Regions from separate parts of the Candidatus Symbiopectobacterium sp. NZEC135 genome, predicted to be linked through region 4. Evidence: predicted binding sites of a transcription regulator. Region 4 holds the regulator's gene; each other region holds the start of a gene.
The links. The regulator CRP, encoded in region 4, controls carbon source genes, mostly activating them, when cyclic AMP is high. The targets are predictions, from matches to a motif close to ATGTGANNNNNNTCACAT.
Positions count from the first base shown of each region.

Region 1: the regulator CRP is predicted to act here: its motif matches at 1,325-1,342, upstream of deoC (deoxyribose-phosphate aldolase).
Region 2: the regulator CRP is predicted to act here: its motif matches at 1,832-1,849, upstream of J5224_RS13905 (ABC-F family ATPase).
Region 3: the regulator CRP is predicted to act here: its motif matches at 1,599-1,616, upstream of ompW (outer membrane protein OmpW).

Region 1 covers NZ_JAGFPF010000020.1:54,537-57,730, forward strand. The annotation lists gene J5224_RS12280 (methyl-accepting chemotaxis protein) at 1-1,195, shown strand, start outside; gene deoC (deoxyribose-phosphate aldolase) at 1,429-2,208, shown strand; partial or broken gene deoA (thymidine phosphorylase) at 2,250-3,194, shown strand, end outside.
Region 2 covers NZ_JAGFPF010000026.1:18,913-22,106, reverse strand. The annotation lists gene J5224_RS13910 (diguanylate cyclase domain-containing protein) at 1-1,207, opposite strand, end outside; gene J5224_RS13905 (ABC-F family ATPase) at 1,869-3,194, shown strand, end outside.
Region 3 covers NZ_JAGFPF010000009.1:35,128-38,321, forward strand. The annotation lists gene J5224_RS07410 (oligogalacturonate-specific porin KdgM family protein) at 1-632, shown strand, start outside; gene ompW (outer membrane protein OmpW) at 820-1,452, opposite strand; gene J5224_RS07420 (YkgJ family cysteine cluster protein) at 1,736-2,098, shown strand; gene J5224_RS07425 (YciC family protein) at 2,235-2,987, shown strand; gene J5224_RS07430 (septation protein A) at 3,170-3,194, shown strand, end outside.
Region 4 covers NZ_JAGFPF010000084.1:6,811-10,004, forward strand. The annotation lists gene argD (bifunctional acetylornithine/succinyldiaminopimelate transaminase) at 1-965, shown strand, start outside; gene crp (cAMP-activated global transcriptional regulator CRP) at 1,030-1,662, opposite strand; gene J5224_RS22055 (OsmC family protein) at 1,979-2,386, shown strand; gene J5224_RS22060 (phosphoribulokinase) at 2,473-3,194, opposite strand, start outside.

The DNA.
Region 1 (3,194 bases), on a different contig from region 4:
ATATGCAGCGTTACGCCAAACTTATCACCAGAACGTTATTATTCCTGCCATCAATGCCATAAAGAACCATGACAAAGATACGTTGGAAGATATTATTAATCATTCGCTAAAAAAAGAGTATTTACCGCTACAACAGGTTATCGACCAGCTTATCAAGCTTCAGTCTGACGTCGGCAGTACACTCTATTCTGAATCTCAAAATGATTTTAGTAAGATATTATCAATAGTCGTGATTATATTTTTAGCCGGTGTCTTGATCGTGGCGCTTTCAGGCTGGCGACTGATTATGTCGATTGCGGTGCCCATCAAGCATGCGGTGGAATTGGCGAGGAGCGTCGCGGGGGGCGATCTTACCCATCAGGTCGAGATCACGTCGCGTGATGAAATGGGGCAGCTTCAAACGGCATTACAAGAGATGATGCTGAACCTGACCGGCATCGTTGAACGTGTTCACAGCAATGCCGATATCATTGCCACGGCGTCCGGCCAAATCAGTAGCGGTAATATCGACCTCTCCTCTCGCACCGAGCAACAGGCCAGCTCTTTGGAAGAGACGGCCGCCTCAATGGAACAAATTACATCGTCGGTGACGCTGAATGCGACCAATGCCGCACATGCCAGCCAACTGGCGGTGTCTGCCTCTCAGCAGGCCGTCAAAGGCGGGGACATGATGGTGGAGGTGACCGCTGCGATGGAGTTGATGGTGACCTCATCACAGAAAATCACCAGTATCATTAACGTGATTGAAGGCATCTCATTCCAAACCAATATTCTGGCACTTAACGCCGCGGTAGAGGCGGCGAGAGCCGGTGAGCAAGGGCGCGGTTTTGCCGTGGTGGCCGGAGAGGTACGCTCTCTGGCGCAGCGCAGCGCCAGTGCGGCTAAAGAGATTAATGAGCTTATTAACGCCTCGGTTGAACAAGTGAGCCAAGGCCGCCATGTCGTCAGGAATGCGGGTAACGCTATTCAAGAGGTGGTGGCGGAGATTAAGCAGGTGGCCTCACTGGTGACCGAAATTTCTACCGCCAGCCATGAGCAAAGTTTAGGCATTGGGCAAATTAATACGGCGATTTCACAAATGGAGACGGTCACACAGCAGAACGCGGCGTTGGTGAATGAATCCGCTGCTGCTGCCAGTTCACTGGCTGAACGTGCAGAAGAGCTCAGCATGGCCGTCGGCGCATTCCGTATCTGATTATCACTCAGAGAAACACAAGGATGTGTTTCTCTCTAACCTGCCATAACCTCCTTGCTGTCCCATTAATAGCCTACGGCACGTCGTTGCCTCTCCTTCCGTCTTATACTTAAGAGCAGCAGGCTGGAAGAGTGACCCTCACCGCATTAATGTTGTTTAAATTACATTAATCTTTATTTTTGTTATTATTCTCACAATAAAGCGTGAAAAACCATAACATACAGGATATTGCTATGACTGACTTAACTGCTGTAGCGCAACGTGCGCTGGGGCTAATGGATTTGACCACCCTGAACGACGATGACACACCAGCGCGGGTGATCGCACTCTGTCAGCAGGCGCGCAGCGCGGCAGGAAACACGGCCGCCATCTGTATTTATCCCCGTTTTATCCCTCTGGCGCGTAAAACGCTGCGTGAGCAGGGGACGCCGGAGATCCGCATTGCGACCGTGACCAACTTCCCTGAGGGCGGTGATGATATTGATATCGCCTGCGCGGAAACCCTGGCGGCGATAGCCTATGGTGCCGATGAAGTGGACGTGGTGTTTCCCTATCGTGCATTAATGGCTGGGGACACGGAAACCGGCCATACGCTGGTGGCTGCCTGCCGCACACTGTGCCAGAAGGCTGGTGTGGTGCTGAAAGTGATTATTGAAAGCGGTGAGTTGAAAACCGATGCCTTGATTCGCCAGGCGAGTGAAATTGCCGTTGATGCCGGCGCTGATTTTATTAAAACCTCCACGGGGAAAGTGGCGGTTAACGCCACGCCGCACAGCGCTGAAATCATGCTGCAAACCCTCCGTGATAAAAACGTCGGCGATCGTGTAGGCTTCAAAGCCGCAGGCGGTGTGCGCACCGCACAGGATGCGGCGATTTACCTGAAATTGGCTGATGACATCATGGGCGAAGGGTGGGCCGATGCCCGCCACTTCCGCTTTGGCGCATCTGGCCTGTTAGGCGATCTCCTTACCACGTTGGGGCAGAATGGCGCGTCGTCGTCGTCGGGTTACTGATTGCGTGGTGCATTACGGCAGTTTGATCGGGAGGCATGGCTGTGTTTCTGACTCAGGAAATCATTCGCAACAAGCGTGATGGCAAGACGTTGAGCGAAGATGAAATTCGTTTTTTCATCAATGGAATATGCGATAACAGCGTCTCAGAAGGGCAGATCGCCGCGCTGGCGATGGCCATCTGTTTTCGCGACATGACCATGGATGAGCGCGTGGCGCTAACGCTGGCGATGCGCGATTCGGGCAGCCGATTACACTGAGACGATCTCAACCTGAACGGTCCGCTGGTGGATAAGCATTCGACGGGCGGCGTAGGTGATGTCACCTCCCTGATGTTGGGGCCAATGGTGGCGGCGTGCGGCGGCTATGTGCCGATGATATCCGGGCGTGGGTTGGGCCACACAGGCGGGACCCTGGACAAACTGGAGTCGATACCCGGCCTCAACATCTTCCCGGAAGACGAACAGTTTCGAGACATCATCCGTCAGGTTGGCGTGGCGATCATCGGGCAAACCCGTTCTTTGGCCCCTGCCGATAAGCGTTTTTACGCCACGCGTGATATCACCGCCACGGTCGATTCTATCCCATTGATCACCGCCTCAATACTGTGTAAAAAGCTGGCGGAAGGACTGGATGCGTTGGTGATGGATGTCAAAGTGGGGTCGGGCGCCTTTATGCCCACGTACGCGCTGTCGGAACAGTTGGCGCAATCCATCGTTAGCGTAGCAAACCGAGCGGGTTGCCGCACCACGGCGCTGTTAACCGACATGAATCAGGTGCTGGCGTCGAGTGCGGGTAATGCGTTGGAAGTCCGTGAAGCGGTACGGTTTTTAACGGGTGAGCACCGTAATTCCCGGCTGTATGATGTTACCATGTCGCTTTGCATTGAGATGTTGCTGGCAGGCCGTCTGGCAGAAAGCCCTGATGTGGCGCGCCAGCGTCTGCAAGCCGTGCTGGATAATGGACGCGCCGCTGAAGTCTTTGGCCGT
Region 2 (3,194 bases), on a different contig from region 4:
TTTTTATTGGTTTTTTTACCTCAGCGATTAATCGCTCTGAAAATTCCTTTAGTTTATCAATTCCACCAGAATAGATAATAACAAACTCATCTCCCCCTTGCCGAGAAAGCATATCACCGGGGTTAATAATAGATAATATACGTTGAGATGTTTCTTTTAATACTTCATCGCCAATATAGTGTCCAAAATTATCATTGACTGTCTTGAATCCGTCCAGGTCTAAGTATGCAACAGCGAATTCTCTAACTTTTTCTCGGGATGTTAGTGTGTCTAAGGTTATCAGTAGCAATGATCTGTTAGGTAAGTTTGTTAATGAGTCAAGAAAAGATTTTTTTTTGCTTTCTTTAATAATTTCAGAGAGTCGTCGGATGCTATGCAATGACAATATGGAGATGAAAAATAAAATAATAAAAACAACGAGTAATATGGGAACGACTTTGCTGCTCATGTCTTTCCCTAGATGGTTTCTCTCCCAGGAAAGAAAGAAGGTATGCTCATCGTTGATTGCTTTTAGTGGGATATAAGGTGGAGAAGGTTTTTTATTTGTAACGCGTAATGCTGGCAAGTTATATATCTTTGACAAGCTGGAAAGTTGTTCTTGTCCCATCGGTTCAGCAAAAATAAGGTATTTTTTGTCATGATCGTTTGAACTGTTTTTAAGTGTAGAAAATGGTCTTATCTCGGAGGCCACGGTCAGAAAAGGTTGGTCTTGAATAATGAGTATACCCGAGGCTGTTTTTGAATTTTCAAGTTTCTCTAATAGGCTCGTTAATCCGTCACCCATTAAATCATCTAACGTTTCAGCGTGTCTTTCTCCATTAAAAGAAGAAAAAATAACCTTTTCATGAGAATCAATAACAGCGGTTAGCGTAAATTGATACTTTCCTAAAACAGCGATGGCTATATTTTCATTAACCCATTCGAGGTCTGAAATCTTGCTGTTCGCATCATCCCATGTGGCGTAATCATCAACGGTCTTAATGAGAGAGGAAAACCGTTGATTGATAGCGCTCAACGCTAACGACTCTTCAATTCGCTGTGCAGACGAGGTTTGCCAGTTTCCAATCCAAATAACCATCCCGATGACAATCACGATAAGTGCACTTGAGAATAACATTAAGGGAACAATCACTTTTTTGTTGTACATCTCATAAATGCTTTCGCTATCAATACCGCTGAACAACCATTTTTCTTTTCTATAATTCATGATGTTAACCACATTTAATCGTTTCTTGAAATGTCGTAGATAACACTAAGATAAATTTATACTGCTTAATTTTTGTTAATGAATTCCTGTTTTATGCTGTTAAATAATAACCTTGAGAAACGATTTGTTAACTTGAGTTGCCTAAGGCAGATTTTGTACTTCCCCAGTAAAAACAAAAGGTAGGTCTTAGAACATTATAGTAATTACCCCCGTCGCCACGCTAGGTGTTACGAATATTTTGTTTTTCTCAGCCATTTCTCATGACGGCAGTTGTGCTTACAGTAATAGGGGGTCAGAATGCCTTGGATCGTACATCACCCTGAGCTGATAATTTTCTGAAGGACTTAGCACATCATTCAGTGATGTATGGAACTGGTTTGTTAAAAATTGGTTTTATATCAACAATATAATTGTTTTTGTTGAGATCAACAGTGAACTGGAGAGGTGCGTTTTTCTGCTTACAGACCGTAATATTACGCTTTTGTGAGTGCTTGCGGGGACGTTCCTGATTATTCTTGCTGCGGTATGCTACTGCGATTTCTGTTCGTCTTCTCTGGCTATCACCTATCGACTGCCTGAAAACGCACACAACGATAGGCGATCCTGCCGCTCTCTTGTGCCATAATGTGCCCAAAATCACATTCTGATAAGAGTATATCCTTTGCTATTAAGTAACAACATTACGATGCAGTTTGGCAGCAAGCCGCTTTTTGAAAATATCTCCGTCAAGTTTGGCAACGGCAACCGCTACGGGTTGATTGGTGCTAACGGTTGCGGTAAATCCACGTTTATGAAGATCCTCGGTGGCGATCTGGTGCCGAGTGGCGGCAACGTGGCTCTCGATCCCAACGAGCGCTTGGGTAAGCTGCGTCAGGATCAGTTTGCGTTTGAGAATTTCAGCGTGCTGGATACCGTGATTATGGGGCACGCAGAACTCTGGACGGTAAAAGAAGAGCGCGATCGCATTTACGCGTTGCCAGAAATGAGCGAAGCAGACGGCTATAAAGTCGCCGATTTGGAAGTCAAATACGGAGAAATGGACGGTTATAGTGCAGAATCTCGCGCAGGGGAACTGCTGTTAGGCGTTGGAATCCCGCTGGAACAGCATTACGGTCTGATGAGTGAAGTCGCTCCTGGCTGGAAATTGCGCGTACTGTTGGCGCAGGCGTTGTTTTCCAATCCTGATATTTTGCTGCTCGATGAACCGACCAACAACCTGGATATCGATACGATTCGTTGGCTGGAAAATGTGCTGAATGAACGCAACAGCACCATGATCATCATTTCCCACGACCGCCACTTCCTGAATATGGTGTGCACCCACATGGCGGATCTGGATTATGGTGAACTGCGCGTTTATCCCGGAAACTACGACGAATACATGACGGCAGCCACACAGGCGCGCGAACGCCTGTTGTCAGACAATGCCAAGAAAAAAGCGCAAATTGCTGAACTGCAATCTTTCGTCAGTCGCTTTAGCGCCAACGCATCAAAATCACGTCAGGCAACGTCTCGTGCACGTCAAATCGAAAAAATTCAGCTTGATGAAGTGAAAGCCTCCAGCCGCCAGAACCCTTTTATCCGCTTCGATCAGGACAAGAAATTGTTCCGTAACGCGTTGGAAGTGGAAGCGCTGGCGAAAGGTTTTGATAACGGTCCGCTGTTCTCTGGTCTTAACCTGTTGATTGAAGTGGGTGAGAAGGTCGCCATCCTGGGGACCAACGGGATTGGTAAAACCACGCTGCTGAAAACTCTGGTGGGCGAGTTGGCGGCGGATAAAGGCACCGTCAAATGGTCTGAAAATGTCAACATTGCCTACTACGCCCAGGATCACGAATATGAATTTGATGGCGATCTGAGCGTGTTTGACTGGATGAGCCAGTGGAAGCAGGAAAAGGATGACGAGCAGGCAGTACGCAGCGTACTGGGTCGCTTGCTGTTTGGTCAGGACGATATCAAGAAGAAAGTGAAAGTGCTTTCTGGCGGC
Region 3 (3,194 bases), on a different contig from region 4:
TGAAAGACACCAAATCTGCCAACCACGCAGACCGTTTGCTGATCTCTAACCGTTTTGATAACGGCTTTGGTTTGTCTATGGAAGGTAAATGGGCTCAAAGTGGTAAAGATACCACGCCTAACAGACCGTTCAGCGAACCTGTAAGCAACGGCACCGAAGTGACAGCAAGCTATCTGTACAAGTTTGACAAAACATTCGGCCTTGAAGCTGGCCTGAACTTTGTTTCTGACTCTGTCAGCTCTAAATATCGTCCTTACATCAAGGGCACCGCGAACATCACTGATTCCCTGTACTACGGCCTGCGCTATCGTCCGTTCTACCAACGTAACAGTGGTAACATCGGCGCTGCTAACACTGATATGAGCGGTTATACTATCACCAGCACCTTGGGTTACAAACTGCCTGCTAACTTCACCGTTGAGTACGAATTTGAGTACAACAAAAACACCAAAGCGGGCTCTGCGGGTTATATCGCCGACAAAGAAAATGACAACATGACTCATGATGTGAAATTGTCTTACAAATATGACAAAAACTGGACTCCGTACGTTCAAGTTGCAAATATTGAAGGCAGCAAGACCACTGATGAACGTCAAACTCGCTTCCGTGTCGGCGTACAATACAACTTCTAATCGCTAAACGTTTATTACGTTAGCCTTATTGGTTAGTTTTACCCTGTGTTGAAAAACGGCGGATTAATACCCGCCGTTTTTTTGTGCCAGTAGAAAATATAATTCAGTGCGTGATAGTTTATCTGGGAATAAATACGGCGCCCGAAAGCGCCGCAGATAGAATTGTTAATGTCAGGTTATGTCTATATTAAAAACGATAGCCAACACCAAACATAAAGGTGACTGGATCGAGGCGGGTACTGATCGATTGTGGACCTGCCGGAGAATTAAAACGCACATCGGTATCAATATCCATCCACCAGATGGAGGCATTAATCAGCCAGTTGTTATCCAGGTTATAATCCAACCCAGCCTGAGCAGCCACGCCCCATGAATTTTTCGCACTCAAATCGCTTAACCCCATCGACTTGCCGTGATCGTTGAATTTTTCATCGAAGAACATGGTGTAGTTAATCCCGACGCCCAGATACGGCCGTAGTTTGTCTTTTGCGTCACGGAAATAGTATTGCGCCATCAATGAAGGCGGCAGATGGCTGACCTGTGCAAGATTACCAACGGTTTGCAACCCCACATTATGCGTAAACGGGGTTGCAGCCAGCAACTCCACGCCAATATTGTCGGTGACCATGTAGCTGAACGTCAGCCCCAACTGCGTATCGTTATCGACCTTGAAAGAGCTGACGTTAAGCACCGTATCACCACCCGCATTCGGGCGCACGGTAGCCGTTCCTGCACGCACAATAAAATCACCTGCTTGATGCGCCTGAGCGAAGACAGGCAGCAACGTTGCGACGAGTAGAGCCAAAGACGTTTTTTTCATTATTACCCACTCCCTTTATATGGTTTAAAGTCGAGCGCAGAATACCTCTAAGTAGGTATTCTTGTTTTAAGCCAGATCACAACTTTTGTGCTAAAAAAGCGAAATTTTAAACGCATCAAAATACGCTAACTCATTAAAAAACCTAAAATTGATCTATGTCAATTTTCAACCGAAAGCACATTTAGTGCGCAGGTTGATTCTGCACCTTCACGGCGATGAATCAGTGGCGCTATAGTGAGTGTCTACCCGGCACCGTAGGATGACGTTGTGGAAGAGGTAAACCATGGAGACGTCGTACCAGGAACCAAATAGCGGTGATAACCTCAACAGTTGCCTGCAATGCGGAGCCTGTTGCGGTTTTTTTCGCGTCTCATTTTACTGGGCCGAAGCGGATGACGGAGGCGGACTGACGCCAGCAAGCCTGACAGAACCCATTACACCATTTATTCGCTGTATGCAGGGCACCAACAGTAAGGCGCATTGTCGTTGTACTGCGTTGGAAGGTGAGATCGGTCAGGCTGTCAGTTGCAACATCTATACACTGCGTCCCTCGCCGTGCCGTGAGTTTTTACGATCCGGTGAAAACGGTGAGGAAAATGACGCCTGTAATCGAGCCAGAGCCCGCTATGGCCTGCCCCCGCTTTAACCTGCCGAATAAAATTGCAGCGAATACCCTTTTCAGACGTGCAGCAAGGTGCAACCTTTTGAGGTAACAGGTTACAATGTGGATCATTAGGCGCGGTGACGCGTCGTTTTCACAGTTGAATAGCCAAGGAGCCTTCATGTCTATCACGGCCGGTACCCTCTACCGTGACACAATGAATTTTACGCGTAACCAACTTATCGGCCTGTTATTGCTGTCATTACTCACGGCGGTAATTACTGTCATGTTAAATCAGGTATTGATACCGGCACCGGAACAGTTACAACTGTTGAGTAATGTCAGCGGCGATCTCTCCAGCACCGGTCAGTTAGGGTTACACGACCTGATTCAACAAATGACGCCTGAGCAGCAGATGGTGCTGCTCAAAGTTTCTGCCGCCAGCACCTTTGCGGCACTGGTTGGTAATGCGTTGCTGACTGGCGGCGTGCTGACGTTGGTAAGACAGGTTTCTGCCGGACAACCTACCAGCGCGCTACGCGCGATTGGTGGTTCCGCGCCACTGCTGCCGCGACTGTTCTTTTTGATCCTGGTGGGGACCATTTTGGTACAACTGGGCATGTTGCTGTTAATCGTGCCAGGCGTGTTACTGGCTATAGCGGTGAGTTTATCACCGGTGATTGCCGCAGTTGAAAGTAAAGGCGTTTTTGCTTCCATCCGCCTCAGTGCAAAGCTCGCCTATGGTAATCTGAAGCTGGTTGCCCCTGCCGTGCTTTTTTGGTTATTGGCAAAAATTGCCCTGCTGATGCTGGTTGCACGTCTGCCGTTGGCATCACCTACCACCATGGCAATTCTGATGAACGGTATAAGTAACCTGATTTCTGCTATCTTTTTGATCTATCTTTTCCGTCTGTATATGTTGCTACGTCAATAATGCGCGAACCTGCCGTCTGCGGGCGGCGGGTTTGACTAACAGAAAAGTAATGTTCTGCAAATTCTTACGATAAAACAGGAAGCGGATGGCGCAATCAAGGATAATGACAACCAGCAGCAGACGATCGCCTACGGGTGAATGTGGTTAATCTTTGGCACCTCGCGTTGTAATAGGTCGATATAATGAAGCAACTTCTTGATTTCTTAC
Region 4 (3,194 bases):
TGCGTCTGGCCAGCAAACTGATCGACGCCACCTTTGCCGAGCGTGTGTTCTTTGTTAACTCTGGTGCAGAAGCCAACGAAGCGGCTTTCAAACTGGCACGCCACTATGCGATTAAGCGCCACAGCCCGTACAAAACCAAAATCATTGCGTTCTACAATGCGTTTCACGGTCGCACCTTGTTCACTGTCTCGGTCGGTGGGCAGGCGAAATACGCCGATGGCTTCGGACCAAAACCGGCCGATATCGTGCACGTGCCGTTTAACGATCTAGACGCAGTAAAAGCGGTGATGGATGACCATACCTGTGCCGTGGTGCTGGAGCCAATTCAGGGCGAAGGCGGCATTACGCCGGCCACGCCGGAATTCCTCAAAGGCGTGCGTGAGCTATGCGATCAGCATCATGCGCTGCTGGTGTTTGATGAAGTGCAAAGCGGCATGGGGCGTTCCGGTAAACTGTTTACCTACATGCACTATGGCGTGACGCCGGATATTCTCACCACGGCGAAAGCGCTGGGCGGCGGGTTCCCCATCAGCGCCATGCTGACTACTGAAGAGGTTGCCTCTGTGATGACTGTCGGCGTACATGGCACCACTTACGGCGGTAATCCGCTGGCCTGTGCGGTAGCGGAAGCGGCATTAGACACCATCAACACCCCACAGGTGCTTTCCGGCGTACAAGCGCGCCACGAGCGTTTCGTTTCGATTCTTCAGGCCATTAATGAAGAGCACGGTATTTTTGAGCAAATTCGCGGTATGGGTTTGCTGATTGGCGCAGAACTGAAGCCTAAATGGCACGGTCAGGCGGGCAAGTTCCTTGCTGCTGCTGCGGAGCAGGGCGTGATGGTGCTGGTCGCTGGGCCTAACGTGATGCGTTTTGTGCCGTCATTGGTGATTGATCTGGAAGATATCGATCAGGGCATGGCGCGGTTCGCGCGGGCGGTGGAAGCGGTAGTGAAAGCGGAGTAGGGAAGGTTCGTCAAAAGCACGCTGCGCAGCGCAACGTGCTTTTGTCTAAGCGGCACGGGTGATATCAGCGTGTGCCGTACACCACGATGGTTTTGCCGTGTGCCGAGATCAGGTTCTGGTCTTCCAGCATTTTCAGAATACGGCCTACCGTTTCGCGGGAACAGCCAACAATCTGACCAATTTCCTGACGCGTGATCTTGATTTGCATCCCATCCGGGTGCGTCATGGCATCGGGTTGCTTCGCCAAGTTCAACAGCGTCTGTGCGATGCGGCCCGTCACATCCAGGAAGGCCAGGTTGCCCACTTTCTGGGAGGTCACCTGAAGGCGGCGTGCCATCTGTGAGGAAAGACGCATCAGAATATCCGGGTTGACCTGAATCAGCTGACGGAATTTCTTATAGGAGATCTCAGCGACTTCACAGGCCGTTTTCGCCCGCACCCATGCACTGCGTTCCTGGCCCTCTTCGAACAGGCCCAGTTCTCCAATAAAATCCCCCTGGTTGAGGTAGGAGAGGATCATTTCCTTGCCTTCTTCATCCTTGATCAGCACAGCCACTGAGCCTTTCACGATGTAGTAAAGCGTTTCTGCCTTTTCACCTTGGTGAATCAGCGTGCTCTTCGATGGATACTTGTGAATATGACAATGAGAAAGGAACCATTCAAGAGTCGGGTCTGTCTGCGGTTTGCCGAGAACCATTCGCTGTTATCCTCTGTTGTAATTCACTGCGCAAATTACAGGGTTCAGAGTTCCCTGTACGGCGTATCAACGTGCTAGTAGTAAAAATTCCGTGTTGGCGGACTGACGTCAGGGAATATACTGGCTTCTGTATGGCGACGTCACGATCCGTTCTTACCGTCAGCATAAAGCTGAAGGAACGGATTCTATTCCTGTTTGTAACACAGCTTGACGAGCCTGTCTCGTGTTGTCTCGCTTCAGCATGATTAAGCTCTAGTTATCGGCGGTTTTTATATATAACAGTGAGTAATTTTCAAATAAATTTGAGGAGTTGTGGATGCAAGCGCGCGTAAAATGGGTTGAAGATCTGACCTTTCTCGGTGAGTCGTCATCCGGGCATCAGATCCTGATGGATGGCAATGCCGGCGATAAAGCCCCCAGTCCGATGGAGATGGTGTTGATGGCGGCAGGGGGCTGTAGCGCCATTGATGTGGTGTCCATTTTGCAAAAGGGCCGCAATACGATCACCGGGTGCGAAGTCAAATTATCCTCCACGCGTCGTGAAGAAGCGCCGCGTCTGTTTACCCATATCAACCTGCATTTTATCGTCACGGGCGTAGGGCTGACGGATAAGGTGGTTGAACGGGCGGTATCGCTGTCGGCGGAGAAGTATTGTTCAGTGGCGCTAATGTTAGAAAAGGCGGTGAAGGTCACGCACAGCCACGAAATCATCGCTGTCGCCTAGTTTTTTTCGTTATCGTATAGTTTTCTTCATAGTCGAATAGCTTTCTTCGTTGTCGCATAGCTTTCTGGCGGGCGGTGTGTGTTATCTCAGCCCGCGCTACGCCCTTCTGCCAGTCGCTTTACCAACGGCGCCATAATCAGCTCCATGGCGAGACCCATTTTCCCCCCCGGCACCACCAACGTATTGATGTGTGAAATAAACGAGCCTTGCAGCATGGCTAGCAGATAGGGATAGTCAATATGCTCGACGCCCTGGAAATGGATCACCACAAAACTCTCGTCCAGCGAAGGGATCGCCTTGGCGGCAAAGGGGTTTGAGGTATCGATAGTTGGTACGCGCTGGAAGTTGATATGGGTGCGAGAAAACTGCGGCGTGATGTAGGTGATGTAATCTTCCATGGAACGCACTACCGAATCCATCACTGCTTCACGTGAGTGTCCGCGTTCATTGATGTCGCGAACCAGCTTTTGAATCCATTCCAGATTGACGATGGGCACCACGCCGACCAGTAGGTCTACGTGCTGGGCAACATCGTACTGGTCGGTGACCACTGCGCCGTGCAACCCCTCATAAAACAGCATATCGGTAGGATGCTGCATCGGTTCCCACGGCGTAAAGGTGCCGGGCACTTGATTGTAGGGGATCGCCTCATCGTAAGTGTGCAGGTATTTGCGCGTTTTTCCGGTACCGTTGCGGCCATAGTCGATAAACGCTTGCTCAAGCAGGCTGAAATCGTTGGCTTCTGGGCCGAAATAGCTGATATGGCGGCCCAAATCTTTCGCTTTGCGAATCGCCATGTCCATCTCTG